Regions from separate parts of the Xanthomonas sp. NCPPB 3005 genome, predicted to be linked through region 2. Evidence: riboswitches for the same ligand, from Rfam matches in the RefSeq annotation. Region 2 holds a riboswitch; the other holds the start of a gene.
What was found. Region 2 has a riboswitch for cobalamin ahead of AB8810_RS22550 (ribonucleoside-diphosphate reductase subunit alpha). Riboswitches for the same ligand answer to the same signal wherever they lie in the genome.
Positions count from the first base shown of each region.

Region 1: linked by a shared signal. The riboswitch ahead of btuB (TonB-dependent vitamin B12 receptor) and the one ahead of AB8810_RS22550 (ribonucleoside-diphosphate reductase subunit alpha) in region 2 are both predicted to bind cobalamin.

Region 1 covers NZ_CP166096.2:4,631,236-4,646,063, reverse strand. Annotated here, with positions in the region: gene AB8810_RS20075 (MBL fold metallo-hydrolase) at 1-693, opposite strand, end outside; gene AB8810_RS20070 (hypothetical protein) at 715-1,041, opposite strand; gene AB8810_RS20065 (sugar ABC transporter) at 1,050-1,595, opposite strand; gene AB8810_RS20060 (LysR substrate-binding domain-containing protein) at 1,736-2,635, shown strand; gene btuB (TonB-dependent vitamin B12 receptor) at 2,835-4,706, opposite strand; cobalamin riboswitch at 4,816-5,033, opposite strand; gene AB8810_RS20050 (TfoX/Sxy family protein) at 5,060-5,476, opposite strand; gene AB8810_RS20045 (GAF domain-containing protein) at 5,484-5,966, opposite strand; gene bioD (dethiobiotin synthase) at 6,155-6,850, shown strand; gene AB8810_RS20035 (phasin family protein) at 7,135-7,506, opposite strand; gene queD (6-carboxytetrahydropterin synthase QueD) at 7,789-8,148, opposite strand; gene AB8810_RS20025 (DEAD/DEAH box helicase) at 8,280-9,638, opposite strand; gene AB8810_RS20020 (fumarylacetoacetate hydrolase family protein) at 10,014-11,003, shown strand; gene maiA (maleylacetoacetate isomerase) at 11,092-11,751, shown strand; gene AB8810_RS20010 (PilT/PilU family type 4a pilus ATPase) at 11,853-13,001, opposite strand; gene AB8810_RS20005 (DUF4398 domain-containing protein) at 13,101-13,493, shown strand; gene AB8810_RS20000 (OmpA family protein) at 13,490-14,386, shown strand; gene AB8810_RS19995 (YdcH family protein) at 14,724-14,828, shown strand, end outside.
Region 2 covers NZ_CP166096.2:5,190,280-5,205,107, forward strand. Annotated here, with positions in the region: gene AB8810_RS22510 (YadA family autotransporter adhesin) at 55-2,397, shown strand; gene AB8810_RS22515 (S8 family peptidase) at 2,513-4,471, shown strand; gene AB8810_RS22520 (MFS transporter) at 4,585-5,838, opposite strand; gene AB8810_RS22525 (LysR family transcriptional regulator) at 5,936-6,841, shown strand; gene AB8810_RS22530 (VOC family protein) at 6,956-7,627, opposite strand; gene AB8810_RS22535 (thioredoxin family protein) at 7,815-8,147, opposite strand; gene AB8810_RS22540 (flavodoxin) at 8,238-8,801, opposite strand; gene AB8810_RS22545 (ribonucleotide-diphosphate reductase subunit beta) at 8,896-9,936, opposite strand; gene AB8810_RS22550 (ribonucleoside-diphosphate reductase subunit alpha) at 10,063-12,480, opposite strand; cobalamin riboswitch at 12,660-12,882, opposite strand; gene AB8810_RS22555 (sterol desaturase family protein) at 13,083-13,940, opposite strand; gene AB8810_RS22560 (hypothetical protein) at 13,948-14,244, opposite strand; gene AB8810_RS22565 (hypothetical protein) at 14,361-14,828, opposite strand, start outside.

The sequences.
Region 1 (14,828 bases), 560 kb from region 2:
ATCCTGGTCGAAGACGATCGATACCTCCGGATGCGGCACCTGGATCTGCGGGAAATGCACGATGTCGCCCCAGACCAGCAGGCTGCGATCGCCGGCGTCGAGCCGATAGCCCGTGTGCCCTGCTGTATGCCCTGGCAGCGGCAGGGCAGCGATGCCAGGCAACACCTCGCCTGCATCGAAGATGCGCAGCCGGTCGCGATAGCCGTCGAACACCTGGCGCGCAAGCAGGAAATTGCCGCGGGCGCGCGCGGCAGCGCGGCTCAGGTTGCCGTCGTCCTGCCAGAACGCGACCTCCCGCTGTTGCACGACGAGTTCGGCGTTCGGGAAGGCGACGTCTCCCGAGGCGTCGATCAGTCCCCCGACATGGTCGGGATGGGCGTGGGTCAGCAGGATCGCATCGATCTGTGCGGGGCGCAGGCCTGCCAGCGACAGGTTGTCCAGCAGCCGGCCGCCCCATTGCTTGAAGCCGCCGGCGCCGGCATCGATCAGGATCGTGCGGCCGCGACCACGCACCACGTAACAGTTGATATGGACTGCGCAAGCGTCCTCCACCCGCCCATCGGTCTGCAGTTGCAGGGCGTCGGCCGGGCCCACGTGCAAGAGCGCGTCCAGGCCGACGCTGAGATAGCCGTCGCTGATGGCGGTGATGGTGAAATCGCCGATCCGCTGGCTCGGAAAAACGTCCTTCGTCATCGCATTTCTCCGGATCGCCGATCAGTTGCGTGCATGGATGCAGTGCGCCGCGTAGCCGAAACAGCGGATGCGGGCCTGGCAGCCGGTCGCTCGCCGGATGGCGTCATCGAGCCCTTCCATGAACTGCGCCATGACCGTTGGCGTGCGCGTCGCGGCGAGCCGGTAGCGGACGTCCGCGAAGATGGGGTGGCCGCGACCATGCAGGACGGGGACGTAGATGACATGCACGTTCTCCACAGCGGCGAGAAGCAGGCCCGTGCAGAGGTCGGTGCATTGCTCGGTCAGGTCCGAGAGCGCCGTGTCCGGCGGCATCGTGCGCGCCGGCAGGAAGAGGGTGACGTTCGGCATCGGCGGTCCTAGCGCGCCACGTCGGAGGCGCTGCCGTGGCCGCTGGTCAATTGCGCGGTCATCGGCGCGTAGACGTGCACGTCCTCCGGCAGCCGATCCATCGCAGGCAGCCTGGTGCGGTCTAGCGTCGCCAGCCAGCGGCGCTCCGGACATTTCTCCAGTTCCACCGCATGCATGGCGCATGGAGTCAGTCCCAGCCCGATCAGCGGCTCGGCGCCGGTGGCACTCGACAACAGCACTTCGTGGCTGCCCACGGCGGGGGCCCGATCGAGGCCGGCGTAGAGGTTGCGATGCCAGTCGACGATGTGCTGTTGCCAGCGTGCGAAGTTGCCGCCGCCCTTCCGGCGATAGTCCTCGCCGGTCAGGATGTGCAGGCCATCGATCGCGTGCACTGCCAGATAGGTGGGGTAGCCGCGGCGCAAGGCCTTGAAGCGTTGCGAACTGTGGAAGCCCTCCACCGAGATGAGCGCCGGCAGCTTGTCCAGGCTGTAGAAGTCGTTCCATTCCGCTTCGCTGGCGGGATCGGCAAAGCTGCATTCCACCGTGTAGATCATTGCGTCGGCCTTGCCTTTCGTTGATGTCCGCTCATGGTAGGCCGGCGTTTTCAGCGCGAATATCGATATTCGATCACGCTTCAGTGACTCGATGTCATGGTGGACGGGTCGAATGCCGTATCACCGCGTTGGAGCCGTACATGCGCCGCAAGATTCCCAGCCACTCCGCGCTCATGGCATTCGAGGCGGCTGCCCGGCATGCCAGCTTCGCGCGTGCGGCCGAGGAACTTGCCTTGACCGAAGGCGCGATCAGCCGCCAGATCGGCCGGCTGGAAGATTTTCTGGGCGTCACCTTGTTCGCCCGGATCGGCAACCGGGTCAGGCTCTTGCCGAACGGCGAGCGCTATGCGGCACAGGTGCGCGAGACGCTCGACCGGCTGGAACGCGACAGCCAGTACCTGATGGGCCAGCGCAGCGACGGGGCCAGCCTCGACATCGCCGTGCTCCCGACCTTCGCCACACGCTGGCTCATTCCCCGCCTGAAACACTTCCAGACCCGGCACCCGAACATCACCGTGCATCTGGCCGAGCGCATGCAGCCTTTCGTCCTGGCCGGCAGCGGTTTCGATGCGGCCATCCATTTCGAGCACCCGGCCTGGACGGGGATGCGCACGCATCGGTTGTGGCAGGAGGTGCTGGTGCCGGTCTGCCATCCGGCGCTGCTCGCTGGAAAAGACGCCGCGACGGCGCTCGACGCGTTGCCACGCCTGCATCGCCGCCAGAACCCGGACGCCTGGCAGCGCTATGCGCAGGAAACCGGAATGGGGCTGACGCATCCGGCGATCGGCGCCCGCTACGATCTCCACGCGATGTCGATCGAGGCGGCGCTGGCCGGTCTCGGTGTCGCGCTGGTACCACGCCTCTATGTCGCGGCCGAGCTGGCCGCCGGGCGGCTCGTTGCGCCATGGCCCGACGGCACGTCGATCTCCAAGACCTTCTGTCTTGTGCTGCCGGAACCGATCCGGTTGAACGATGCGCCAATCCAGATGCTGGCGGACTGGCTCATCGAGGAAGCGCGGACGTCGTCCCCCATGCCCTGAAGGCGGTGCCTGGGCCATGCCGCGCGACGCACGGCGAAGCCTATGGCGCGGCGTCAGACGCGACGGATGTTGCCAGCGGCGCCGGTGGCGCCCGATCGCCGAACCCGCGTTGGGCGAGACACGTCGCGTCGCGCGCGCATGCCTGCGATGAATGCATGCGCAGCGGGCCACGCCGTCCGGCGTAGCCCGCTGCGGGGGCTCAGCGCGCCGCCGGCGCGTAGCGCAGGGTCAGCGCGTACTCGCGGCCCGGCTGGTTGTACCAGCTGATGGTCTGGTAGTCGCGATCGAACACGTTGCTGGCCTTGGCCTGCAGCGTCCAGTCCGCCGCGAACGCGTATTCCACGCGCAGGTCCAGCGTGCCGTAGCCGGCCAGGCGCACGCTGTTGGCCGCGTCGTCGTAGCGGTGGCCGCTGCCGAACGCGGTGACGCCGAGCTTGACCGGGCCGAAGCCGCGGTCCACGTCCAGCCGCGCGGTGTCCTGCGCGCGCCGCGCCAGCCAGTTGTCGCGGTTGGCGCCGTCGCTGCGGTTGCGCGGATCGGTGTGGCTGAGCTGCGCCGACAGTTCCCAGCCGGCCAGCGTCGCGTAGCCGGTCAGCTCGGCGCCGCGGATCCGCGCCTTGTCCACGTTGACCGGCAGGAAGGTGGCGGCATCGTAGGAGATCAGGTCGTCGACCCGGGTCTCGTAGACGTTGAACGTCCAGTTCCAGCTGTCGGCGTACTGCGCCACGCCCAGGTTGCCGCTCTTGGACTTCTCCGGCTTCAGTTCCGGATTGCCGGAAAACGGGTAGTACAGGTCGTTGAAGGTCGGCGCCTTGAAGCCGGTGCCGAGGCTGGCGGTGAGCTTGAAGCCGCCGTCCAGCGCCAGGCCCCAGCCGAGGCTGCCGGTGGTGTGCTGGCCGAACTGCTCGTTGTCGTCGCTGCGCACGCTGGCCTGCACCTGCTGCGCGCCGAAGCGGCCCTGGTACTCGGCGAACACGCCGGTGTTGTCGCGCTGGTCCACGTCGAAGGCGGTGGTGCCGGTGACTTCCTCGCGCTGCCAGTCGGCGCCGGCGCTGAGCAGATGGCCTTCGGCCAGGCCGAAGTCGCCCTGCAGCGAGGCGGTGTCGCGGCGGCTGTCGAAGGTGCTGACGAAGCTGCGCGTGTCGCTGCCGGCGGCGTGGTAGTAGCTGTCGGCCTGGTCGGTGTTGCGGCCGAGCTGCGCGGCCAGGTGCACGCGCTCGGACGGGGTCCAGTCGAGCTTGCCGCCGAACACCTGCTGGGTGTTGTCGGCCTCGTTGCCGGCGAACAGCGCATCGCCGTCGTACTCGTTGCGGCTGTCGATGTTCAGCGCCTGGCCTTCGATGCGCAGCGTGTCGCTCAGCGCATAGCCGCCGCGCGCGCTGAGCGAGGTGTTGCGGTAGCCGTCGCGGTCCGGCTCGTCGACGTAGCAGCCGGCGAACAGGGTGGCCGAGCCGTTGCAGGCATTGATGCCGTCGGTCTTCTGGTAGCCGCCCTGCACCGACAGCCAGCCGCGCTCGCCGCGGTTGCTGAAGCCGGCGCTGGCCTCGCGCAGGCCGTTGCTGCCGGCGCCCAGGCTCAGGTTCTGCTGCAGGCCCTGGCCGCCGCGGCGGGTGAAGATCTGGATCACGCCGCCGATCGCATCGGAGCCGTACAGACTCGAGCGCGGGCCGCGCACGATCTCGATGCGGTCGATCTGGCTCAGCGGCAGGTCCTGGAACGCGGCCAGGCCGGCGCTGGCCGAGCCGATGCGCACGCCGTCCACCAGCACCAGCATGTGATCCGATTCGCTGCCGCGCAGGCTCAGCGTGGTCAGCTTGCCCAGCCCGCCCTGGTTGGAGACGCCGATGCCGGCGCGGCCCTGCAGCAGCTGCGCCAGCGACGTGGCCTGGCTGCGCTCGATCTCGGCGCGGTCGATCACCTGCGCCGGGACCACGCTGTCCTCGACCGAGATCTGGGTGCGGGTGGCGGTGACCAGGACCTGGTCCAGGTCGGTGGCGGCATCGGCGGCGAGCGCCAGCGAGGGCAGGGACAGGGCGGACGCGATCGCGACCGAAAGCAGGCGGAACGACATGGGGCAACTCCGGCGCGCGGACGCGCTGTGACGGCGAAGGAGTCGCGAACGGAAGGTGCAAGCGGACGGCGCCAGACGCGGCGCGGCACGCCGCGACGCCCTCCGCATCGCAACCAGTGAACTGCAAGGCCGGTCTCCGGGCTGGCGATCTGGGAGTCGGACTCCCGGCTGCGACGCCTTCCCATGCCCGAGGCACAGTGGCGCAAGTCGTCAGCGCGGATCGCTTACCGTTGCGGGGGCAGCGCCGGCCTTGTCGCAAGACGCACCGGCTTCCCGTTTCAACCTGCAGGCCGGAGCCGGCAGGTCACCTTGAAGCGGCGCGATTGTACGCGATCGCCGCTGTTGCGCGCGGATCAGCCGTCGTCGCGCTCGCTGGCGTGGCCGTCGTCGCGTTCGTGGTCGTCGGATGCGTCGTACGCGTCCTGCGCATAGGGCGTGTCGCTGCGGTCGCCGTCGCGGTCGAAATGGGTGGTCGCCACCGGTCCGGCCACCGGCAGGCCGCGCTGCGCCGGCAACTGCGCCGCCGCGGCGTCCAGCTCGCCGAGCAGTTGCGCGCGCCGCGCCTCGGGCAGTTCCTGCCAATGGCAGCCGGTCAGCGCCCCTTCCAGCGAATACAGCAGGTTGAGGCTGGGCTTGAAGCCGGCGCGCTTGACCTTCAGGAACGCGCCGACCGCGCCGGCCGCGGCCAGGTCCTGCTGCGTGCGCAGGCCGACCTGGCGCAGCCAGGCCGCGCTCTTGGGGCCGATGTTGCGCAGTTTTTCGGTGCTCATCGCCGGCTCATCGCAGTGCGTCGACGAAGACCTGCGCGATCGCTTCCAGGCCGTGCTGGTCGTCGGCATCGAAGCGCGCCAGGTCCGGGCTGTCCAGGTCGAACACGCCGATCAGCTCGCCAGCGCGCAGCAGCGGCACCACCAGTTCCGAGCGCGATGCCGCATCGCAGGCGATATGCCCGGGAAAGGCCTCGACGTCGTCGATGCGCTGGGTCTGGCCGGTGCTGGCGGCGGCGCCGCACACGCCCTTGTGCAGCGGGATGCGCACGCAGGCGGGCAGGCCCTGGAACGGCCCGACCACCAGTTCCTTGCCGTCGTACAGGTAGAAACCGACCCAGTTCAGCCGCGGCAACGCGTGGTACACCAGCGCCGCCAGGTTGGCGGCATTGGCGATGCGGTCGGGCTCGCCGCTGACCAGGGAACGGGCCTGGGCGAGCAGTTGGGCGTACTGTTCCGGCTTGCTGCCGGTGAGCGAAGAGGAAGCGAACATCGCGCGAGTCTAGCAGCGGCCGATGGCGGCCTGTGCGCCGGCGCCTGTCGAGGCGCGAGGCAGAGCGGTAGCCCGAGGCGCCAGTCCCGGGCGCACCGGCGAAAGGCCGGGCAGCGCTGACGCGGCGCGGCGCGCCGGCTATCCTGCGCGCCCGCGCCGCATGCGCCGACCTCGAGGATCCTGCCACGATGCGCTTCCCCGCCTTCTACGTCACCGGCACCGATACCGGCATCGGCAAGACCGTCGCCAGCACCGCACTGCTGCACGCGTTGCGCGCGCGCGGGCAGACGGCGGTGGGCATGAAGCCGGTCGCCAGCGGCTGCGAGCGCAGCGCGGACGGCTGGCGCAACGAGGATGCGCTGGCGCTGCAGGCGGCGAGCATGCCGCGCCCGGACTATGCCGACCTCAACCCCTACGCCTTGCCGCTGCCGCTGGCGCCGGAACTGGCCGCCGCCGATGCCGGGGTGTGCGTGGAAATGGGGCCGATCGCCGACGCCTTCGCGCGGTTGCGTGCGCAAGCCGACGTGGTGGTGGTGGAAGGCGTCGGCGGCTGGGCGGCGCCGCTGTCGGCGACCCTGGAGCAGGCCGATCTGGCGCGCGCGCTGGCGCTGCCGGTGGTGCTGGTGGTCGGCCTGCGCCTGGGATGCCTCAACCACGCCCGGCTCACGGCCGCGGCGATCGCCGCCGACGGCCTGCGCTGCATCGGCTGGATCGGCAACGAGATCGATCCGGCGATGGAACGCATCGACGCCAACATGCGCATGCTGCAGGAGCGGCTGCCGATACCGTGCTGGGGACGCTTGCCGTATCGGCCGCATCCGGACCCGGCGGCGCTGGCGGCGTCGCTGCGCCCATGGCAGGGCGTGCAGATGGCGCAGGACTGAGCCCGCGCCTGGCCGGAAGCGCACGCAGCGCACTAGCCGCTTTCGCGAGGAAAGGACTGTTGTGAAGGAGGGGCTTTCAGCCCGGATGCCGGACTGGAAAACTTCGGCCCTAGGCCCTGGCAGGCAGCGCAGGAACGCCCGCACTTGCGAATCCCAAATCCCGAATCCCAAATCCCGGCCATAAAAAAGACCCGGTAGAGGGAGGGATCTACCGGGTCTTGGCTGCGCGGGGGGAGGGACCCGCGCGTACCACTGGTCAGTCGTGCGGCTGCGCCGCAGTGGACTTATTTGGTCTTGGCCTTCGGTGCGGCCTGGTCGCTGGCCGCCTCGAACTGGCTCTTGGCGAGCTGGCCGATGGCTTCGGAGGTCTTCAGGCCGAGGCCGAACACTTCCTGGTTGGCCGTGGCCAGCCGCTCGAAATTGTCGCGGGCGATCTGCAGGCCCTTCGGCCACAGCGACTGCACGCTGCCCAGGTCGCGCGCTTCGGTGAGCTCGCCGAGGAAGCCGGTGGTCGCGGCGACGTTCTTCTCGAAGGTCTTCAACTGCACGCCGAACACGCTCTCAGCGCTTTCCAACGCCAGGCGGTTGGCGCGCGAAGCGGCGGCGGCGAACTGCTGGGTGTAGCTGCTGAATTGATCGTTGAACTGAGCGGACATCATGCGACTCCAAGGGAATGCTGATTGCTGTTGCAGTGCAACATACGCGCATTCTGCTGCAATGCAACATTATTTTCTGAAGCCGCTCAGGTTTCGTTCAAACTGACTTTCAGATCAATGGGTTGGCGCCCGGTTGGCCAGCTCCGGCACGGCTCGTCCGCCCATCGGATAGCCACCGATTGCGCCCACCGGCCGCTCGGAGCGGACCGGCCACCCGACATCCGTCAGGTCCCGTCATAACCGCCCTTGCGAATCCCCAATCCCCAATCCCGACTCCCCGCCTCAAGCAGGACCGCGATACCGGCAACCAGAGGTGCAGGTCTCGTGGACCACCACCTCGCTCAGCAGCGGCAATGCCGGCTTGAGCCGTTCCCAGATCCAGATCGCCAGGCGTTCGCTGGTCGGGTTCTCCAGTCCCTCGATGTCGTTGAGGTAGTGGTGGTCGAGGCGGTCGTAGATCGGACGGAACGCGGCCTTGATGTCGCCGAAGTCCATGACCCAGCCGGTGTCGGCGCCAGGTTCGCCGCTGACGTGCAGCTCGATCCGGAACGAATGCCCGTGCAGCCGTGCGCACTTGTGGCCGGGCGGGACGTTGGGCAGGCGGTGCGCTGCCTCCAGGGTAAAACTCTTGAAGATATCCATGGCGTCATTGTAGGTGGCGGGGGAAGTGGCCGGCGGATCGCCGGCACTGCTGCGGTCTCGCGATGGTGGTGCGTCGCGAAAACACGAACGCCGCCCGGAGGCGGCGTTGGTGGTGCTGCGGTCGGCTGCGCTTAGCGCGCGGCGCTGGGCTGGCCGCCGCTGCGACGGCGCTCGCCCTGGCGGCGTGCGCCGCCCGGCTGGGCGCCGCCGGCCGGCTTGGCGCCGGCATGCGCGTGCGGGCGCGGCGCGTCGCCGTGCGGACGCCGTGCGTGGGTGCTCTTGCGCGGCGGACGCTGGCCGCCCGGACGCTCGTCGGCCGGATTGTTGTTGCCCCAACGGATCGGCGTGGACGGCTCGAAGCCCGGTACGTCGCGGATGTCCATCTCGCGCTTGAGCATGCGCGAGATCGCACGCAGCAGCTTGGCCTCGTCCTGCGCCACCAGCGACACCGCCTCGCCCTGCGAGCCGTTGCGGCCGGTGCGGCCGATCCGGTGCACGTAGTCCTCGGCGACCATCGGCAGGTCGTAGTTGATGACCTTCGGCAGCTGGTCGATGTCGATGCCGCGCGCGGCGATGTCGGTCGCCACCAGCACGGTGATGCGGCCGGCCTTGAAGTCGCTCAGCGCGCGCAGGCGCTGGCCCTGGCTCTTGTTGCCGTGGATCGCGGCGGTCTTCAGCCCGGACTTGTCCAGGAACATGGTCAGCTTGTCGGCGCCGTGCTTGGTGCGCGCGAACACCAGCGTCTGCATGCGCGAATCGGCGGCCAGCAGGTGCAGCAGCAGCTCGCGCTTGCGCGTGCCGTCGACCGGGTGCACGCGGTGGGTGATGGTGTCGGCGACGGTGTTGCTCGGCGTGGCCTGGATTTCCTGCGGGTTGTGCATGAACTCGCGGGCCAGCTGCTTGATGCCTTCCTCGAAGGTCGCCGAGAACAGCAGGGTCTGCCGGTTCTGCTTGGGCAGCTTGGCCAGGATGCGCTTGATCGAGGGCAGGAAGCCCATGTCGAGCATGCGGTCGGCTTCGTCCAGCACCAGGATCTCGATGCCCGACAGGTCCACGCTGCGGCGCTCGAGGTGATCGAGCAGGCGGCCCGGGCAGGCGATCAGCAGGTCCACGCCGCGACGCAGCGCGTCGAGCTGGTTGCCCATGCCGACGCCGCCGTAGATGGTGGTGCTGGGGATGCGCAGGTACTTGCTGTAGCCGCGCAGGCTGTCGTGCACCTGGGTGGCCAGCTCGCGGGTCGGGGTCAGGATCAGCGCGCGCGGCTTGCGTGCGCCATTGCCGACCGGCTGCGGCGAGGTGCCCAGGTGCTGCAGCAGCGGCAGGCCGAACGCGGCGGTCTTGCCGGTACCGGTCTGCGCGCCGGCCATCAGGTCGTGGCCGGCCAGCGCCAGCGGAATCGCCTGCAACTGGATCGGGGTGGGGGTTTCATAGCCCTGCTCGGCCAACGCACGCAGCAGGAAGGGCGCCAGGCCCAGGGATTCGAACGACATCGAGGAAAGCTCCGGATAACGCGCCGTCGCCGGGACATGCCCGGCGGGAAGACGCAAGTTGGGTGAGGCTCGGAGCGTTCCCGTGAACCGCGCTGCGAGAGGGTGGATCAACCCGGAGCAGACAGCGCTCGGGTTTGTCGGCACCACGAAAGGCGTCGGGCGGGGCGGGCGAGCGGATCGAAACGATCCTGGCCTCGCCGGCGATCCCTAAGGGAAACGGACGGCCGCATGCAGACCTGGCGAGTCTACGCTGAATTGGCGCGTTGCACAAAAGTCGCAGTGAACCATCCGACAGTCGGCAATTCCGTTTCAGTTGCAACCAATATGCGGTCTGGCCGTACAATCGCCCGATCAGCTCCCCAGCACTGGACGGACATGAAGCTAGGTTCCCTGAAGGAAGGCGGCCGCGACGGCACCCTGATCGTCGTTTCCCGCGATCTGACCCGCGCCGTGCGCGCCACCGGCATCGCCACGACCCTGCAGCGCGCGCTGGAGGACTGGAGCAATCTGGCGCCGCGCCTGAACGCGCTGTCCGAGTCGCTCAACGACGGCAGCGCCGACGGCCAGTTCGACCTGGACCTCGCCGCGCTGGCCGCGCCGTTGCCGCGCGCCTACGAATTCCTCGACGGCAGCGCCTACCTGCCGCACGTGGAGCGGGTGCGGCGCGCGCGCGGCGCCGAGGTGCCGGAGAGCTTCTACACCGATCCGCTGATGTACCAGGCGGTCAGCGCCGGTTTCTACGGCCCGCGCGATGCGGTCAAGGTGGTCAGCGAGGACTACGGCATCGACCTGGAGGCGGAGATCGTGGTGGTCACCGACGACGTGCCGATGGCGGTCGATGCGCAGCAGGCTGCGGCGCATATCCAGCTGGTGGGGCTGGTCAACGACGTGTCGCTGCGCAACCTGATCCCGGCCGAACTGGCCAAGGGGTTCGGCTTCGTGCAGTCCAAGCCGCGCTCGGCGCTGTCGCCGGTGTTCGTGACCCCGGACGAGCTGGGCGAGGCATGGCGCGACAACAAGCTGCATCTGCCGCTGTTGACCCACATCAACGGCGCCTGGTTCGGCGCGCCGGAAGCCGGCGAGGACATGCAGTTCGACTTCGCCCAGCTGGTCGCGCACGCGGCCAAGACGCGGCCGCTGGCGGCCGGCGCGGTGATCGGCTCGGGCACCATCGCCAACCAGGACACCACGCGCGGCGCCTCGTGCTTCGCCGAGCTGCGCGTAGTGGAAACGCTGCGCGACGGGCAGCCGAGCACGCCGTTCATGAAGTTCGGCGACGTGGTGCGGATCGAGATGCTGGACCGTGACGGAGTAAGCATCTTCGGCGCGATCGAACAGCGCATCGAGCCCGCCTCCCGGCCCTGAGCCGGCCAGTGGCGGCACCGAGACGACCGGCGGTGCCGCTGCTACTGTGTCCACCGGTATCGTGATCGTCCGGACGGGAGGGCAGAGCGTGGAAGAGGCGTTGCAGCTGTACACCTACTGGCGTTCCAGCGCCGCCTATCGCGTTCGCATCGGCCTCAATCTGAAGGGGCTGGCCTACCAGGCGTTGCCGGTGCACCTGCTGCGCGACGGCGGCCAGCAGCATTCGCCTGAGTACGCGCGGCTCAATCCGCAGGAACTGGTGCCCACGCTGTGCCACGACGGCCAGGCGATCCGCCAGTCGCTGGCGATCCTGGAATACCTGGACGAGCGCTGGCCGGAGCCGCCGCTGCTGCCCGACGCGGCGATCGACCGTGCCCGTGTGCGCGGGCTGGCGCAACTGATCGCCAGCGACGTGCATCCGCTCAACAACCTGCGCGTGACCCAGTTCTTCGAGAACGTCTGGAACGTACCGCAGTCCGAACGCGAAGAGTGGATGCTGCACTGGATCGTGCTGGGCTTCGATGCGCTGGAACAGTTGCTTGCCGAGTCGCCCGATACCGGCAGCTACTGCCACGGCGAGCAGCCCGGCATGGCCGATTGCTGCCTGGTGCCGCAGGTGTTCAACGCGCGCCGCTTCGGCGTGGACATGCAGGCGTATCCGACCATCGCCCGGATCGAGCAGGCCTGTCTGGCGCTGCCGGCGTTCGAAGCGGCGCGCCCGGAGCGGCAACCGGACGCGCAGGGCTGAGGCTGGCATCCTGCTTCTGTAGGAGCGGCTTCAGCCGCGACAGGGTCTTGCCGGATGCTGTGTGTCGCGGCTGAAGCCGCTCCTACAGGAGTGCGGCTGTCTCAACCGAAGCCGTGCGTGATCCGCGGCGAGCTGACGCCGCCGCTGTTGCCGGCGTCGTAGTCGGCGTAGGGATCGTGTTCCCCGCTGGAGCCTTCGGACAGGCGGAATTTCAGCGCCAGGCCGTCGCGCGAGTCGGCAGCGCGCAGCGCCTCCTCCTGCTCGATCTGGCCCTGCTTGACCATCCGGAACAGGCACTGGTCGAAGGTTTCCATGCCTTCCTCCAGCGATTCCTCCATCGCCGCCTTGATCTCGTGGACCTGGCCGCGGCGCAGCAGGTCGCGGATCATCGGCGTGTTCAGCAGCACCTCGGTGGCCGGGCGGCGGCGCTCGTTCTTGTCCTTGACCAGGCGCTGCGAGACCACCGCGCGCAGGTTCAGCGCCAGGTTCATCAGCACGTTCTTGTGCGCGCTCTCCGGGAAGAAGTTGAGGATGCGCTCGATGGTCTGGTCGGCGTTGTTGGAGTGCAGCGTGGCCAGGCACAGATGCCCGGTCTCGGCGAAGGCGATCGCCGCCTCCATCGTCGTCGCGTCCAGGATCTCGCCGATCAGGATCACGTCCGGCGCCTCGCGCATCGCGTTCTTCAGTGCGTTGTGGAAGGCGTGGGTGTCCAGGCCGACCTCGCGCTGGTTGACGATCGACATCTTGTGCTTGTGCAGGTATTCGATCGGATCCTCGATGGTGAGGATGTGCCCGGTGGTGGTGCTGTTGCGGTGGTCGATCATCGACGCCAGCGAGGTGGACTTGCCGGAGCCGGTGGAGCCGACCACCAGCACCAGCCCGCGCGGGGTCATGATCACGTCCTTCAGCACCTGCGGCAGGTGCAGTTCCTCGATGCTGGGGATCTTGCTGCGGATCGCGCGGATCACCATGCCGACCTCGCCGCGCTGCTTGAACACGTTGACCCGGAAGCGGCCGGCGTCCTGCAGCGCGATGGCCATGTTCAGCTCCAGCTCGCGCTCGAACTGCGGCACCTGGCCTTCGTCCATCAGCGAGTAGGCGATCTTCTTGACCATGCCCGGCGGCAGGCCGGTGGCGCCGAGCGGGTACAGCTTGCCTTCGATCTTGATATAGACCGGTGCTCCCGTGGTCAGGAACATGTCCGAGGCGTTCTTTTCGGTCATCAGCTTCAGGAAGTAGCCGATATCCATGCGCAATGGTTCCCCAACAATCCGCGGCCGCCCGTTGCAAGCGCGCCACAGGCTTCCGACAATGGCCGTGCTCGACGTCTCCGCCTACGGCCCCCCTTGATGAAAACTAGCTTCGCACAAATCCGTTGCCCGCAGTACGTGATGGCGTGCGCATTGGCGCTGTTTGCCACGCCCGCCGCCTTTGCCCAGGTCGCCTCGCCGGAGCTGCAGACCGCGCAGCAGGCGGTGCAGCGCGCGATCCAGGCCGACGCCGACCAATACGCCCCGGACCTGATCGCCACTGCCCGCCAGGGCCTGGAGCAGGCGCAACAGGCGGCGCTGGACCGCCGCCAACGCAAGATCGCACCGCAGCTGGCGCTGCGCGTGGCGGCCGATGCCGACCTGGCGCGGGTGCGCAGCGAGGAGGCGGTGGCGAATGCGCAACTCAAACAGCGCAAGGCCGAGGTGGCCGACCTGCAGCGCAGCTTGAACACCGGGGAGGCGCGTCCATGAGCCGCCGCCTGGGAATGGCCGGCCGCCTGGCCGCGCTGCTGTTGCTGGTCGCGCCGCTGGCCGCGTTCGCCGCCGACGATCCGGAGCTGGCGGTCCTGAACCAGCGCCTGGTCGCGCTGCAGGCCGATCCGCTGAGTGCCGACGTGGCCGCCTACGAGCGGCTGCAGGCGCAGCAGGCGGTCGCCGCGTTCGCCGCGGCCAAGCGCAAGGAGCAGGACGACGCGCGCTATCTCGCCGAGCGCCGCGTCGAGATCGCCGAGACCGCCGCGCGCGCCGCCCTGGCGCGGCGCCAGGTCGACCAGTTGGAGAAGACCCGCAGCGACTTGCTGGTCGAGGCCAGCCGGCGCGAAGCCGCGCGCGCGCGCCAGGAAGCCGAGCGGCTGCGGGTGCAGGCGCAGATCCAGGCCGAAGAGGCCGAAAGCCTGCGCCAGGCCGCCGAGGCCGAGCAGCTGGCGCGGCAGGATGCCGAGCAGGCGCTGACCAACGTGGCCGGGCAGCAGACCGCCAAGCTCAGCGCCGCGCAGCAGAAGTCGGCCAAGCTGGCGCGCGAGGAGGCCGAGCTGGTCGCCGGGGCCAAGCTGCCGGCGTCGCGTTTCGAGCCGCGCGGGGAGGTCTTCACCGTCACCGGCGGGGCGTTCGCGGCAGGCAAGGCGGCGCTGTCGGCCGATGCCGCCGGCCAGGCCAAGGCGCTGGCGCAGTATCTGCAGATCGGCGCCAAGGGCCGGGTGCGGATCGAGGCCTACGACGCCGATGCCGGCGTGGCGCAGAAGCGTGCCGACGCGTTGCGCGAGGCGCTGGTCGCCGGTGGCGTGACGGCGAGCCGGTTGCAGGCGGTCGGCAAGAAGGCGCCGGCGACCAAGGCGCGTGCCGCCGAGGTGGTGATCGCGCCCTGAGCGGGGTTGGCCGGTGCAGGCCCTGGAGCCCGTTTAACGCGGTTTTTCTCTGGGCCTGAGCGGCAAGCAACTGAATGCGGAAAGCGCGCGCTGCTGCCCTTGCCGGAACTGGTGGGGAGGCGTAGGGTCGAACTCCCAGGCGACACACCGTCGCCTGGTTCCACGGAGACTCCGGGCCGATGAAGCAGTGGCACGCACCGCAGCGAGACGTTCCAAGGGCAGCAGGCCCGGGCGTTGCGGTGGAGTGGCTGGCGACCCGCGCGACTCCGCTCCCAGGCAACGCCCCGTGCCGTTCCGGCCGGGGCGTTCTTGTTTCCAGCTGAAGGAGGCTATTCCTATGTTCGAAGGGCAACCGCAGACCGAAATCGACGCGTTGATCAAGTCCGATCCGGAGTTCAAGCAGCTCTACCAACGCCACAAGACCCTGGACAAGAAGTGCATG
Region 2 (14,828 bases):
CGGGGCTAAACCCATTGCCGGGACCGTCGTCCCAGCGCTGCCCTGGAACCGCTCATGCCCGTTAAGCACACGCTCGTTCGCTCGCGCCGCACACGCCCTTCGTCCACTCTGTCGCACGCTCCTTACAGCCTGCTGACGGTCGCGTTGCTGCTGGCGGCGGTGCCATTGGCCGCCGGCGCGGCCGCTGCGCCCACGGCCGTCGCGCCTGCCGCCCAGCCAGCCACGACCACGACCACGACAGCGGCAAGCAGCGGCGACGCGCAGCCCGCCGACGACGCGGATCCCTCCGCGCCGGTGCAGCCCGGCAGCCAGAACACCACGGGCTACTTCATGGCCGAAGGCCTGAACGACGGCAGCGACTTCGCCGCCGCCGCCGGCCTGCGTGCCGTGGCGATGGGCGCACGCGCCGACGCATCCGGCGCCTTCGCCATCGCCATCGGCCACCACACCGTGGCCTCCGACGCCGCCGCCATCGCGATGGGCGACGGCGCGGTGGCCAGCGGCACCTCGGCGATCGCGATCGGCGGCAGCTTCTTCGGCAGCACCTACGGCGACTCGGCCGGCGCGCAGAGCACCGGGTTCGGCGCGCTCGCCATCGGCACCGCCGCCACCGCCTCCGCCACCACCGCCAGCGCGGTCGGCTGGAACGCCAGCGCCAGCGCCGCCGGCGCGACCGCGGCCGGTTCGGCCGCCGCCGCCAGCGGGCTATACGCCAGCGCCTTCGGCAGCTCGGCCCTGGCCACCGGCGAGCAGGCCAGCGCGTTCGGCTACGCCGCCTCCGCCAGCGGCACCGGCGCGATCGCACACGGTGGCTACAGCGTCGCCTCCGGCTTCTTCGGGGTGGCGATGGGCTACACCGCCACCGCCAGCGGCGACGGCGGCATCGCGATCGGCGACAGCGCCTCGGCCGCCGGCCAGCAGAGCGTGGCGATCGGGGCGAGCAACAGCGGCGTTCCGGCGCAATCCAACGGCCTGGGCGCGGTCACCGTCGGCGCCGGCGCCTGGGCGCTGTCCGACTACGGCACGGCGCTGGGCTTCGACAGCCATGCCGACGCGGCCTACAGCATGGCCCTGGGCGCATCGGCGCTGGCCACCAGCAGCAATGCGCTGGCGGTGGGCGCGCAATCCTTCGCCGACGGCGAGGACGCCAGCGCCTTCGGCTCCATCGCCAGCGCCAACGCCGCCGGCGCCACCGCGCTCGGCAGCGGCGCCACCGCGCTGAGCGCAGGCAGCGTGGCGCTGGGCTACAACAGCGCCGCCACCGGCGCCAACAGCGTGGCGATCGGCGCCGGCTCGGTGGCCGACCGCGACAACGCCGTGGCCTTCGGCACGGACGGCGCCCTGCGCCAGTTGACCTATGTCGCCGCCGGTACCGCCGACACCGATGCAGTCAACGTGCTGCAGCTGCGCAGCATCGCCACCGCGCTCGGCGCCGGCAGCGTGGTCGGCAGCGACGGCAGCCTGAGCGGCAGCGCCTATCTGATCCAGGGCCGCACCTACGGCAGCGTCGGCTCGGCACTGTCGGCGCTGGACGGCGCGCTGTCGTCGCTGGACACCCGCGTCGGCACGCTGGCCCAGGGCGGCGGCGGCGCCGTGGCGGTGGGCAGCGGCGCCAGCGGCGGCCCCAGCGTCGGCGCCGGCACCAATGCCGTGGCGGTCGGCGCCGAGGCCACTGCGAACGGCCACAACGGCACCGCGATGGGCGCCAATGCCCTGGCCTACGGTCCCAACGACACCGCGCTGGGCGGCAACGCGCGGGTCAACGCCGACGGCAGCACCGCGGTCGGCGCGAATGCCAGCATCAGCGCCAGCGCCACCAATGCCGTGGCGGTTGGCGAGAGCGCCGCAGTCACCGCCGCATCCGGCACCGCACTTGGCCAGGGCGCGTCGGTCTCGGCCGACAACGCGGTGGCGCTGGGCCGCAACTCCAGCGCGACCCGCGCCAACACCGTCTCGGTGGGCAGCGCCGGCAACGCGCGCCAGGTGACCAACGTGGCCGCCGGCACTGCCGCCACCGATGCGGTGAACGTCAGCCAGATGCAGGCCGGCGACAGCGCCACGCTGAGCAGCGCCAACGCCTACACCGACAGCCGCCTGTCGGGCTGGGACGACAACCTGACCACGCTGCGCAGCGACACCGATCGCCGCTTCCACGACGTGGACCGGCGCATCGACCGCATGGGCGCGATGAGTGCCGCCTATGCCGGCATGGCGGTCAACACCTCGGGGCTGGCCGGCGCCAACCGCGTGGGTGTCGGTGTCGGCTCGCAAGGCGGCGAGAGCGCGCTGGCGGTGGGCTACCAGCGCGCGATCGGCAACCGCGCCAGCGTCTCGCTCGGCGGCGCGTTCTCCGGCAACGACAAGAGCGTTTCCGCCGGCGCCGGCTTCAGCTGGTGATGCCGCGGCGGCGCGCCGGGCGCGCCGGCCGCCCCCCCCCCACGCACCGTTTTCCGCCGGCCTGCCGCATCGCGCGGCCGGCGCTCCTCATCACCCTCCTCGTAGAGAGACAGACATGACCACCGTCCCGTCGCTTCCCCGCACCCTGCTGGCCCTGTCGCTGAGCCTGGCGCTCGCCTCCACCGCCCACGCGCAGACCGCGCCGCGCTTCTCCGTCCTGCAGAGCGCCACGCCCGGCCAGTCCAAGGTCTACGACGGCCTGATCGTGACCTACCGCGACGGCAGCAGCGAGCGCCGCGACGCCAGCGCCGCCGCGAGCAGGCTCAGGCAGATCATGGCCGCGCCGAGCACCACGTCGACCTGGTCCAGCACCTATCGGCAGAGTGCGCCGGCGCTGAGCAGGGTGCGCCGGCTCGCCATCGGCGCCGATCTGGTGCGCCCCAACCGCGCACTGAGCCAATCGCAGCTGGAGACGCTGATGACCAGTCTGCGCGCCGATCCGGCGGTGGCGCACGTCGAACCGAACCTGATCCTCAAGCCGGTGCGCAGCACCGTCCAGGCCAACGCCAGCGCGGTCGCCGCGCCCAACGATCCAGGCTACGTGGTGCAGTGGCACCTGCGCACGCCCGACGGCCACCTGGAGACGCTGGCGCCGGAGACCACCGGCTACGCCAACCGCGGCGGTATCGACCTGCTGCCGGCCTGGCAGTACGGCACCGGCCAGGGCGTGGTGGTCGCGGTGATCGACACCGGCATCACCGCGCATCCGGACCTGGATACCTCGCTGGCCAGCGCCGGCTACGACTTCATCAGCGACGCACTGATGTCCGGCCGCGCCAGCAACGGACGCGTGCCCGGCGGCTGGGACACCGGCGACTGGACCACCGACGACAAGTATCTGACCGCCAACGGCGGCTGCGCGCAGCCGGACGAGCAGACCGACAGTTCCTGGCACGGTACCCACGTCGCCGGCACCATCGCGATGCGGACCAACAATGGCCTGGGCATGGCCGGCATCGCCCCGGACGCCAGGATCCTGCCGATCCGCGCGCTGGGCCACTGCGGCGGCAGTACCGCCGACATCGCCGACGCCATCGTCTGGGCCTCCGGCGGCCACGTCGACGGCGTGCCGGACAACCCGAACCCGGCCGAGGTGATCAACATGAGCCTGGGCGGCTACGGCAGTTGCACGGAGGACGCGGTCACCGCCCAGGCCATCGCTGGCGCGATCGCACGCGGCACCCTGGTGGTGGTGGCCGCCGGCAACAGCAACGCCGACGCGGCGGCGTTCACGCCGGCCAGTTGCCCGGGGGTGATCAACGTGGCCGCCACCGGCATCACCGGCGGCCGCGCCTCGTATTCCAACTACGGCAACACCATCACCCTGTCCGCGCCCGGCGGCGGCGTGTATGCCAACGATGCGTCCAGCGGCAGCGGCTCGGTGCGCACCGGCCTGGTCTGGTCGACCCTCAACAACGGCGCACATGGCCCCGACCAGCCGGTCTACGCCGGCTACGCCGGCACGTCGATGGCCTCGCCGCACGTGGCCGGCGTGGCCGCGCTGGCGATCAGCGCGGCGATCGGCGCAGGCCGGCCGATGCCCTCGATCTCGCAGCTGCGCGACATCCTGACCCAGACCTCCAACGTGTTCCCGGTCAAGCCGACCCTGCGCATCGGTGCCGGCATCCTCAACGCCGGCAAAGCGGTGGCGCGCGCCGCCGGCGCCAGCGGCGGCGGCGACGAAGCCACCGCGGTCGGCATCGGGCCGGGCACGCTGGGCAAGCTGTCCGCGGCCGCAGGCCAGGGCACGCTGTATCGGCTGGACCTGCCGCTCAACGCGCGCAACCTGCAGATCCGAACGCTGGGTGGCAGCGGTCAGCTCAAGCTCTACGTGCGCGCCATCCGCGCGCCCAGCGCCGACGGCAGCGATGCCGACTACAGTTCGGTGCGCAGCGGCACCACGCAGAACGTGCAGATGGCGCTACCGGTGTCCGGCAGCTATTTCATCCGCCCGGTCGGCGGCAGCGGCGGCTATGCCAACGTGAGCCTGTCGGTGACCTACTCGGTGCAATGACGCGCCGATGATGCCGGGAGTGGGGAAATGGGAATCGGGAATCGGAAAACACGGGCAATCGCCTTTGCTCTGTTCTACCGATTCCCTATTCCCCACTTCCCATTCCCCATCCGCTATTCGCCGCGCGGCGGATGCGGGCCGAAGCGGCCGTACGGACGGCTGTCGTCGGCGCCGCGGCGCAATACCTGCGCGGCGACCAGGGCGATGCCCAGCAACAGCAGGCAGCAAGCGGCCAGCGCGTTCCAGCCGCCGTGCTGCCAGGCCGCGCCGCTGAGCGACCCGATCAGGCTGGCGCCGCTGTAGTAGGCGAGCAGGTACAGCGACGCGGCATGGCCCTTGTTGCGCCCGCCGAGGCGGCCGACCCAGGCGCTGGCGGCCGAGTGCGCGATGAAGAAGCCGATGGTCAGCAGCACGATGCCGGCGATGACCACCGCCAGCACGTGCGCGATGGTCAGCGCCACGCCCAGCGCCGCCACCGCGATGCCGGCCAGCACCACCGGGCCGCGGCCGAAGCGGTCCGACGCGGCGCCGGCCACCGACGAGGACACGATGCCGAACACGTAGGCGCTGAAGATCATCCCGAGCTGGCTCTGGCTGAGCCCGAATTCCGGCCCGCCCAGGCGGAAACCGGCGTAGTTGTAGACGCTGACGAACACGCCCATCGCCAGGAACGGGATCGCGAACAGCCACGGCAGGTAGCGGTCGCGCAGATGCCCGCCCCAGGCCTGCAGATGGAAACGCAGGTTGATGCCGCGGCGGCGCACGAAATGCCGCGAGGGCGGCAGCAGCAGCACGAAGCCGACCGCGGCCAGCAGGTCGATCGCGGAGACTGCCGCCAGCGCGGTACGCCAGTCGAAATGATCGGTGAGCACGCTCATGCCGATGCGCCCGACCATGCCGCCGAACGCGTTGCCGGCCACGTACAGACCGGTGGCCGCGCCGAGCTTGGACGCCGGCACTTCCTCGGCCAGGTACACCATCGCCACCGCCGGCACGCCGCCCAGGGCGACGCCGGACAGCGCGCGCACCACGACCAGCGCGCCCCAATGCGGCAGGCACGCGGCGAGCAGGTTGAGCAGCGCCGCCAACGCGATCGACACGAACATCAGCCCGCGCCGGCCAAGGTTCTCCGACACCGCGCCGGCGCAGAAGATCGCGATCGCCAGGCCGCCGGTGGCCAGCGACAGCGGCAGCGAACTGGTCGCCGCGTCGACCCCGAATTCGCGCGCGAATGCCGGCAGCAACGGCTGCACGCTGTACAGCAGCGAGAAGGTGGCGAAACCGGCCAGGAACAGCGCCAGGCGGATGCGCAACAGCGGCGCGTCCGCCACGGCCTGTAGCGGCGGGCATTGGCTGGAAGTGGTCACGACGGCGCGGCAACGAACAAGGGCGGCCAGTATTTGCCTGCGTCGATCCGGTGTCCAATATATGATCCAGGCATTCTCCATATCTTCTGGATATGACATGGAACTGCGCCATCTGCGCTATTTCCTGGCCGTCGCCGAGGCCGGGCATTTCACCCGTGCCGCGGCGCAGCTGGGCATCCAGCAGCCGCCGCTGAGCCAGCAGATCCGCGCGCTGGAACAGGAACTGGGCACGCCGCTGTTCGTGCGCACCCCGCGCGGCGCGGACCTCACCGAGGCCGGGCGCGCGTTCCGGGTCGAGGCCAGGCGCGTGCTCGCCGACCTGGAACGCGCCGGCGACGCCGCCCGCCGTGCCGCGCGCGGCGAGAGCGGTGTGCTGCGGCTGGGCTTCACCGCCTCGGCCGCGTTCAACCCGATCGTGCCGACGCTGGTGCGCAACTTTCGCCGCGCCTGGCCGGCGGTGGCGCTGGCGCTGGAGGAAACCAACACCGCCGGCCTGCTCGCCGCGCTGGTGCAGGGGCGCCTGGATGCGGCCTTCATCCGCTACAGCGTGGTCACGCCGCCCGAGCTGCAGTTGCTGAAGTTTCCCGACGAGCCGATGAAGATCGCGGTGCCGGCCGCGCACCGCCTGGCCAGGCGCCGGCGCGCGCCGCTGTCGGCGCTGGCCGGCGAACCGTTCATCCTGTTCCCGCGCAGCTTCGGCACCAGCCTGTACGACGAGATCCTCGAAGCCTGCCGCCAGTCCGGCTTCGAATTGCAGATCAAGCAGGAGGCGCCGCAGATGTCGTCGATCGTGAACCTGGTCGCCGCCGAACTGGGCGTCTCGGTGGTGCCGGCCTCGACCACCCAGGTGCAGTTGCCCGGCGTGCGCTACCTGGACATCGAAGGCCGCGTACCGATGGCGCGGCTGGCGCTGGCGGCGCTGCCGGCCACCGCACAGGCGCTGCCGGTGGTGCGCCATCTGTGGCAACTGGCGCAGGCGCATGCGGCGGGAAAGCGCGGGTAGCACCGCACCTTCCTGGGTCCCACATGTAGGAGCGGCTTCAGCCGCGACAGGCCTTCTCGGTAACGCCTGTCGCGGCTGAAGCCGCTCCTACAGGTGCAGCGTGGGCCGACGGGCTCACCGCGACACCACGTCCCATCCCGCCGCGTCGCGCAACACCTGTCCGCAGTGCACGCCTTCGACGACCACCCGCACGCCCTGCGCGAACGGCAGCTGGCGCTGCTCGGGGAACCAGCGCCGCTGCGCATCGACCACGATCAACAGGCCTTCGTGATCGCCGAGCGGCGCGAATACGTCGGATACCGGCATGAACGGCGGCAGTCCCATCCGCTCCTGCGCCGCGGCGGCAACCGCGGGCACCTGCGCGCTGGGCAATCCGATCTCGCTGATGCACAGCAGCTCGGCCGCGGAGAACGCGCCGTCGGCGACGGCGTGCGCCGGCAGCGGCTTGCGCGCGATCAACTCCAGCACCGCGCCGTCGGGTCCGGCGAAATACACCGACTGCGATTGCCACGCCGCGTCGAGCGCGAAGCGCGATTCGCCCAGCGGATCGCGCAGCAACGGCACGCGCTGGGACAGCCAGCCGCAGGCGGCGTCGAAGCGAGTCGAGGGGATGTTGAACGCCAGATGCACGCTGCCGACATCGGCGTTGGCGGCCACCAGATCGAGCAGGCTCCAGCCGATGCGCACCTGGGTGGTGGCCGCGACCGGGAGTTGCAGGACGTCGCGATAGAAAGCGGTACTTGCCGCAGGATCGCTGGCGGGCAGGCTCAGTCGGGTGATACGCATGGTGGCTCCTTGTGCGGGAGCCAGCATTGGACGACCTCAAGCATAGTTGAGGTCAAGTACGGCGCGTAGCGTGTGGGGTGTTCGCGCGGACGTGCTCCTGTAGGAGCGGCTTCAGCCGCGACAGGACCTCCGGGTAGAACCTGTCGCGGCTGAAGCCGCTCCTACAGGAGAGCCTTGCCGCGAGCGCTCAGCCCAGATGCGCGCGCACCGCTTCGTCGATCTTCGCCGGCGGCACGAAGCCCGGCACCCGCGCCACTTCCTCGCCCTGGCGGAACAGCATCAGCGTCGGCGTCTGGCGCAGGCCCTGGGCGCGGAAGAAGTCCTCGCCCACGTCCTCCATCTTCACCTTGAGCAAGGTCACGCCCTGCGCGCTGTCGCTCTCGGCGAAGCGCTCCAGCGACTTGTCGAGCATGCGGCAGCCGGGGCAGTTGTCCTTGTTGAAATCGGCCAGCACGCGCGGATGCGCGGCGATGGCGTCGGCGAACTGTTCGGCGGTGGCGACGGTGATGGTGGTGAACATGGTGCGGAACCTTGTCTGATGTCGGAGTATGCCTGGCGCGGGATGTCCCGACGCCGGCGATGCCAGCAAAACGAATGGACCAATGCGGCGTCAACCGCTGCCGTGCAGCGGCAACGCCGTCGAGGCGAACCCGGCCGCGCTGCCGAACGCGGGTTCGGCGGCGGTCGCCACGGGCGCGGCGCCGGCCGGCAGCGCACGCGCGGCGCGCAGCGCCAGCACCTGCGCGCACCAGGCGTCGATCGCGGCGTTGTCGCGGTCGCCGTGCGGCATCTGCTCGATCTCCAGCAACGGGTAGGCGCTGCCGAAGAAACGCGCGATGCGCTTGACCGCGCCGCAGTAGTACTCCAGCCCCCACTGCGTCTCGCCGGTGCCGAACGCGGCGACCTCCACATCCTTGCCGGCCGCCTCGACCAGTTCGGCGATGTAGCGCTTCATCTCCGCCGGGGTACGCCCGGCGTTGTCGCTCCAGCTGCCGAGCAGGTGCAGGTCGAAGTCCGCCGCGCGCGCGGCGTCGCCGAGCGCGCCGTGCAGGGTCTGCAGGTCGGTATGGATCCAGGTCACCTGATGCCCGGCCGCCTCGCACTGCGCATGCACGCGGCGGGCGACGTCGCGGGTGTTGCCGCTGAGCGAAGCGTAGGCGAGCAGGATGTTCATGAGGCGGGGATTGGGGATTGGGGATTCGGGATTCGTCAGAGCACGGGGATTTGCTGTTGCCAATCCCCAATCACGAATCCCCAATCCCGGCCCCTCACAGATCGTCGAAGCCGTTGTCCGAGTTGGTCTTCTTGTAGCTGGCGTTGCGCATCTCGAAGAAGTCGGTCTTGGTCTCGGTGAAGTTATCCGCGTAGGCCTTGATCCACGGCATCACGTTGTCGCTGGCGTCGGTGTACAGCTTCTCGATGCCGAGCATGCCGGACATCTTGTTGGCGCGGTACTTCACGTACTGGATCATCTCGTCCACGTCGATGCCCTCGATGCCGTCCAGCACTTCGGCGGACCACTCGGTCTCCAGTCGGATCGCGTGCTCGAACGCCTGGTGCACGTAGTCGGTCAGCTCGTTGGTCTGCAGCTCGGCGTTCTCGCCGATGATGGCGCGGATCAGCTCGCTGATGAACTTGGTGTGCGCCAGCTCGTCGCGGTTGATGAAGCTGATGATCTTGCCAGTGCCGGTCATGCGGTTCTGCCGCACCAGGTTGTAGAAATACGCGAAGCCGGAATAGAAGTTGATGCCTTCCAGGATCGAGGACTGGATCAGCGAACGCAGCAGGGTCTCTGCGGTCTTCTCGCGCATGAAGTCGTCGTAGGCCTGCATGATCGGCTGGTTGCGCGCGATGATGGTCGGGTGCGTCCGCGCGATCTCGAACACGCGGTTCTGGTCGGCCAGCCCGGCGATGGAGGCCAGCACGTAGGAATAGCTCTCGTTGTGGATCACTTCCTGCTGGCCGATGATCGCCGCGTTGGCGTGCGCGGCCGGGTCGGTGATGTATTCGGCGACGTTGTAGATGAAGCGCGTCTGCGGCGAATCCAGCGTGGCCAGCAGGCCGATGATCGAGTCGTAGGCGTTCTTCTCGCGCGCCGACAGTTCGCCGTACTGCTTGGCGTCGCCCTTCATGTCCACCTCGTCGGGGATCCAGAAGTTGGTCGACAGCTCCTTGTACGCGCGATAGAACGACGGATACGGGATGTCGTTCCAGTTGAGGATGCCGCTGGTGGTGCCGTTGATGATCCCGGTGGAACGGTTGGGATGCATCGGTTCGAGGATTTTGATGCGGTCGAGCGCGATGGCCATGGGTCGGATTCGGTAGTGGGGTGAAGCGCGCCGGCAGGCGGCGCGGCGATGCGGGAGCGGCGCACCACGCGCATGGCGTTCCCAGTGGGAAGCCATGCGCGCGCAGGCGCCGCTACGGGGTGGCGATCAGCTCGAGCACCACTCGCATTCGCTGATGTCGATGTCGTTGGAGCGCACGTAGTAGGTGGTCTTCAGGCCTTCCTTCCACGCGGTCATGTGCAGGTCGAGCAGGGTGCTGGCGCGAATGGTGCTGGGCACGTAGAAGTTGAAGCTGATCGACTGGTCGACATGGCGCTGGCGGCGCGCGTTCTGGCGCACGCTGGCGAACTGGTCGACCCGGTAGGCGCCCTTCTCGTAGTACGGATAGGTGTCCACGGTCAGGCCCGGCGCCACCACCGGACGGCGGAAGTCCTTCTTCTCTTCGTAGTAGAACGCGCTGTAGATCGGGTCGATCGAGGCGGTGGAGCCGGCGATCTGCGCGGTGCTCATGTTCGGCGCCACCGCGATCATCCAGGCGTTGCGCACGCCGTTGATGCTGACCTGCGCGGCCAGTTCCTGCCACTCGGCGCTGTCGTAGCCGCGCTTGCTGAAGTACTCGCCGTTCTGCCAGTCGCTGCCCTTGAACACCTTGTACGCGCCCTTCTCCTTGGCCAGCGCCAGGCTCGCCTGGATGGTCAGGTAGTTGATGCGTTCGTACAGCTCATCGCAGTAGTCCTCGGCCTGCCTGGAGTTCCACTCGATGCCCTTCTGCGCCAGCAGATGGTGCCAGCCGAAGGTGCCCAGGCCGATCGCGCGGTACTTCTGGTTGGTGATCGTGGCCTGCGGCACCGGCAGGTCGTTGAGGTCGATCACGTTGTCGAGCATGCGCACCTGCACCCGGATCAGCCGCTCCAGCACGTCCGGCGACAGCAGGTCCGGCTGCGCGGTGACCGCGCGGCCCAGGTTCACCGAGGACAGGTTGCACACGACGAAGTCGCCGGCCTGCTTGGTGGTCACGATCTGGTCGCCGCTGATCATCTCCTGGATGACCCGTGTCGGGCTCATGTTCTGCAGGATCTCGGTGCACAGGTTGCTGGAATAGACCATGCCCTGGTGCTTGTTCGGGTTCATGCGATTGACTTCGTCGCGATAGAACATGAACGGGTTGCCGGTCTCCAGCTGGCTGACCATGATCCGCTTGAGCATGTCGATGGCCTTGACCACCTTGCGGCCGATGCGCTCGTCGGCGACCACTTCCTCGTAGCGGGCGCGGAAGCTGCCTTCGCCGCGCTTCTCGTCGAAGAAGTCCTGCAGGTACCAGCCCTTGACCTCCTTCACCTCGTGCGGGTCGAACAGGTACCACTCGCCGCGGCGCTCCACCGCTTCCATGAAGATGTCCGGCACGCACACCGCGGTGAACACGTCATGCGCGCGCAGGCGCTGGTCGCCATTGTTCAGGCGCAGGTCCAGGAACGCCTCGATGTCGCGGTGCCAGATGTCCAGGTACACGGCGATGGCGCCCTTGCGCTGGCCGAGCTGGTCCACCGACACGGCGGTGTTGTTGAGCTGCTTGATCCACGGCACCACGCCGCCGCTGGAGTTCTTGACCCCGCGGATCGCCGAGCCGGACGAACGCACGTAGCCCAGGTAGGCGCCGACGCCGCCGCCGTGCTTGGACACGCGCGCCACGTCGGTGTTGGAGTCGTAGATGCCCTGCAGGCTGTCGTCGACGGTGTCGATGAAGCAGCTCGACAGCTGTCCGCCGATCTTGCCGGCGTTGGCCAGGGTCGGCGTGGCCACGGTCATGTACAGGTTGGACAGCGCCCAGTAGGCCTCGCCGACCAGCTGCATGCGCCGCTCGCGCGGCTTCTCGTCCTGCATCAGGTACAGCGCGATGGTCAGCCAGCGCTCCTGCGGCAGTTCGTAGACCTTGCGCGAGTTGTCAGTGGCCAGGTAGCGCGTGGCCAGCAGGTACAGGCCGTTGTAGGCGAACAGCTTGTCGCGCTCCGGATCGATCATCCGGCCGGCTTCGGCCAGCTCGTCCTTGGAGTAGTTCTTGAGGATGTCGATCGAGTACACGCCGCGGTCGGCCAGGCTTTCCTGCAGGCCGACGTAGGAGCCGTACTTCTCGCCGGCATCGTAGAAACGGTTCTTGCTGGCGCGCTTGTACAGGCGGTGCAGGTACAGGCGCGCGGCGAAGTACTCCCACTCCGGCGTGGCGATGTCCACGCGCGACTCGGCCTCGCGGATCAGGTAGTCGACCATCTCGTCGGCCGACAGGCTTTCCTTCTTCTCGACGAAGGCGAACGCCTTGCGCTCGTAGTCGGCCACGTCCAGCTGCGGGAACTCGGCATGGATCCGGTCCAGGGTGCGCTGCAGGCGCGAGCGGTCGAAGGCCATGCGGCGGTTGCCGCCGTCCTTGACGATCCAGGTCACGGCGCGCTGGTCGTTGCTCGGCTCGCTGGCGGCCGCATCGGGCTGCGCGGCAGCGGCGGCGGCAGGCGTGGGGTCGACATCGGCGGTGTCGAGGGGGGCTGCGGCCGGCAGGCTGTGGGTCTGGCTCATGAAGGTCTCCAAGCGTGGTGCACCCGGCTGCCTGACCCTCGCAGGCAACGGTCCGACCGGATCAGCAGGGTGGAGACGCGGTGTCGCAGAGACCGCGACGGCGCAGGCGCGAGCCTGCGGGCGGTCAACGCTTCACCGACCATCTCCCCCCGGAGATTCAACGGTCGGCGCCGCGCTGTGTGCATCGCGCGGCTGTCGGCAGGTCTTCGGGCTTATGGGCGACGGCCGATGGCCGGTTCCTAGCCCGTCGCTTCCCAAGGCAGGGCGCCTCAGTGCGGGTGACGGGTTCGTTCCCAATTACCGCTGCGGGGCAGCGCCGGCCTGAGCGCTCGCGCGCCGCACCGGCTTCCCTTTTGATCCCGCAGCCTGGTGGCTGCTGGAACCGACCACCACAAGATAGTGGGGTCCCCGGGCGTCGTCAACGCTAAATGTAGTCACAAAACCGAAAACCCAAGCGGGGCAACCATTTGCCGTGGCGAGGCCGCACATCCCTGCAGCGGGGCGCCGGAGCGGGCGTGGAAACGGCCGTAGCGCCCATGCCGCAAGGGCCTCGGCGACCCCGTCGGCGGCTGGCCGGGCGCGGCCGGCCACGCCGATCTGCGCTAACTGCGCGGGGCGTCGGTCGGCGCGTCGGTCACCGCTGCCCCGGGCGGGCCGAACAGCACCCGCAGGCGCTGCCGCCAGCCGCGGGCGCGGCGCAGGTCGCGCAGCAGCGGCGGCCAGGCATGGAAGGCGATCGTCACCGGGTTGTGGCTGCGCAGCGGCGTCGTCAGCCCATAGCGTGGCGGCACCCCGGGCCGCTCGGCGCGGAAGCTGCCGAACAGCCGGTCGAACACGATCAGCACCCCGCCGTAGTTGCAGTCCAGGTATTCGGGATTGCTGGCGTGGTGCACGCGGTGGTGCGCCGGCGTGTTGAACACCCATTCGAGCGGCCGCGGCAGGCGTCCGATCAGCTCGGTATGCAGCCAGAACTGGTAGAACAGGTTCGCCGCCAGCGCGCCGAGCACGTAAGGCACCGGGAAGCCCAGCCACACCAACGGCGCGAAGCACACCGCCGCGCCGGTGAGCTTGCCGGTCCAGCCCAGCCGGTAGGCATTGGCCAGGGTGTACTGCTGGGGAGAGTGATGCACCGCGTGGTTGAGCCAGAACCAGCGCACCCGATGATCGGCGCGGTGCATCCAGTAGTAGCAAAACTCCTGGCCCACGAACAACGCCAGCCAGTGCCAGGGCCGGTCCATCGCGACCGTCGCCACCCGCAGCGGCCAGACCGCGTACAGCAGCGCGCCGACCGCACCGCCCTGCAGCAGCAGGCCCAGCGCGGCGCGGCCGAGCGCATCGCCGAGCGAGGCCCAGTAGGCCTTCCAGTCGTAGCGACGACCGCGCCTGCGCCAGACCCAGGCCTCCAGCGCGGCGACCGTGGCCAGCAACGGCAACACCAGCAGTGGCAACCAGAGGCGCATCGCCGGCTCAGGGTTCGCGCTGCTTGGCCTGTTGCATGGCCTGCATGGCCGCGCGCAGCTCGTCCGGCGACAACTGGCCGTCGCGGTTGCCGTCGAGCGCATCGAAGCGCTTGGCGATGCGCGGCAGCGACGCATCGGCCTCGCTGCGGCTGATCAGACCGTCGCCGTTGGCGTCGGCCGCCTTCAGCCGCTGCTGCAGCTGTTGTTTGTGTGCGGCGGTCGGCGCGGTTGGCGTGGTCTGGGCGGCGGCGGTGCCGGCCAACAGCAGGCTGCACAGCACTCCACAGGCAATGACAAGCTTCATGGCGATCCTCGGGAAACGGAAATAGAGGGGAAACAAAGGCGTTGCGGCGCAGGCTGCGCCGCAACGGGAGACGATGGGCGCCGCGGGCGTGCGGTCGCCGCGCCCGCGGCTCGTGGTCACGGGCGGCAGGCCACGACCTCGCCGGCAGCATTGGTGCAGGTGCCGGTGTGACTGACGCTGCCACCGGCCGCCGTGGTCGAGCCCTGGTAGCTGGCGCCGTTGGCGGCGGTGGCGCTGGTCTGGCGGCTGCCGGTGACGCTGCCGTCGGCGCTCTTGGCGACGCTGCCGCTGCTGCTGGCGCTGCCGCCGTTGGCGCCGCTGACGCTGGCGCTGCCCTGGCGGCCGGCGCTGCCGTCGGCGTTGCGGTAGAAGGCGCCCTGGCGCGTGGCCGAACCGCCGTTGACGCCGCTGGCGGTGCCACCGCTAGTGCCCGACGCGTTGCCCTGGCCGTCGGCCTGCCACTGGCGCGCCCGCGCCCGGCTGCCGCTGGCGCCGCTGGCGCTGGCATTCACCGCGGCACTGCGGGCACCGTCCACATGGCTGGCGGTGCGGGTGCGGGTGCGTTCGCGCGCCTGCGCGTCGGT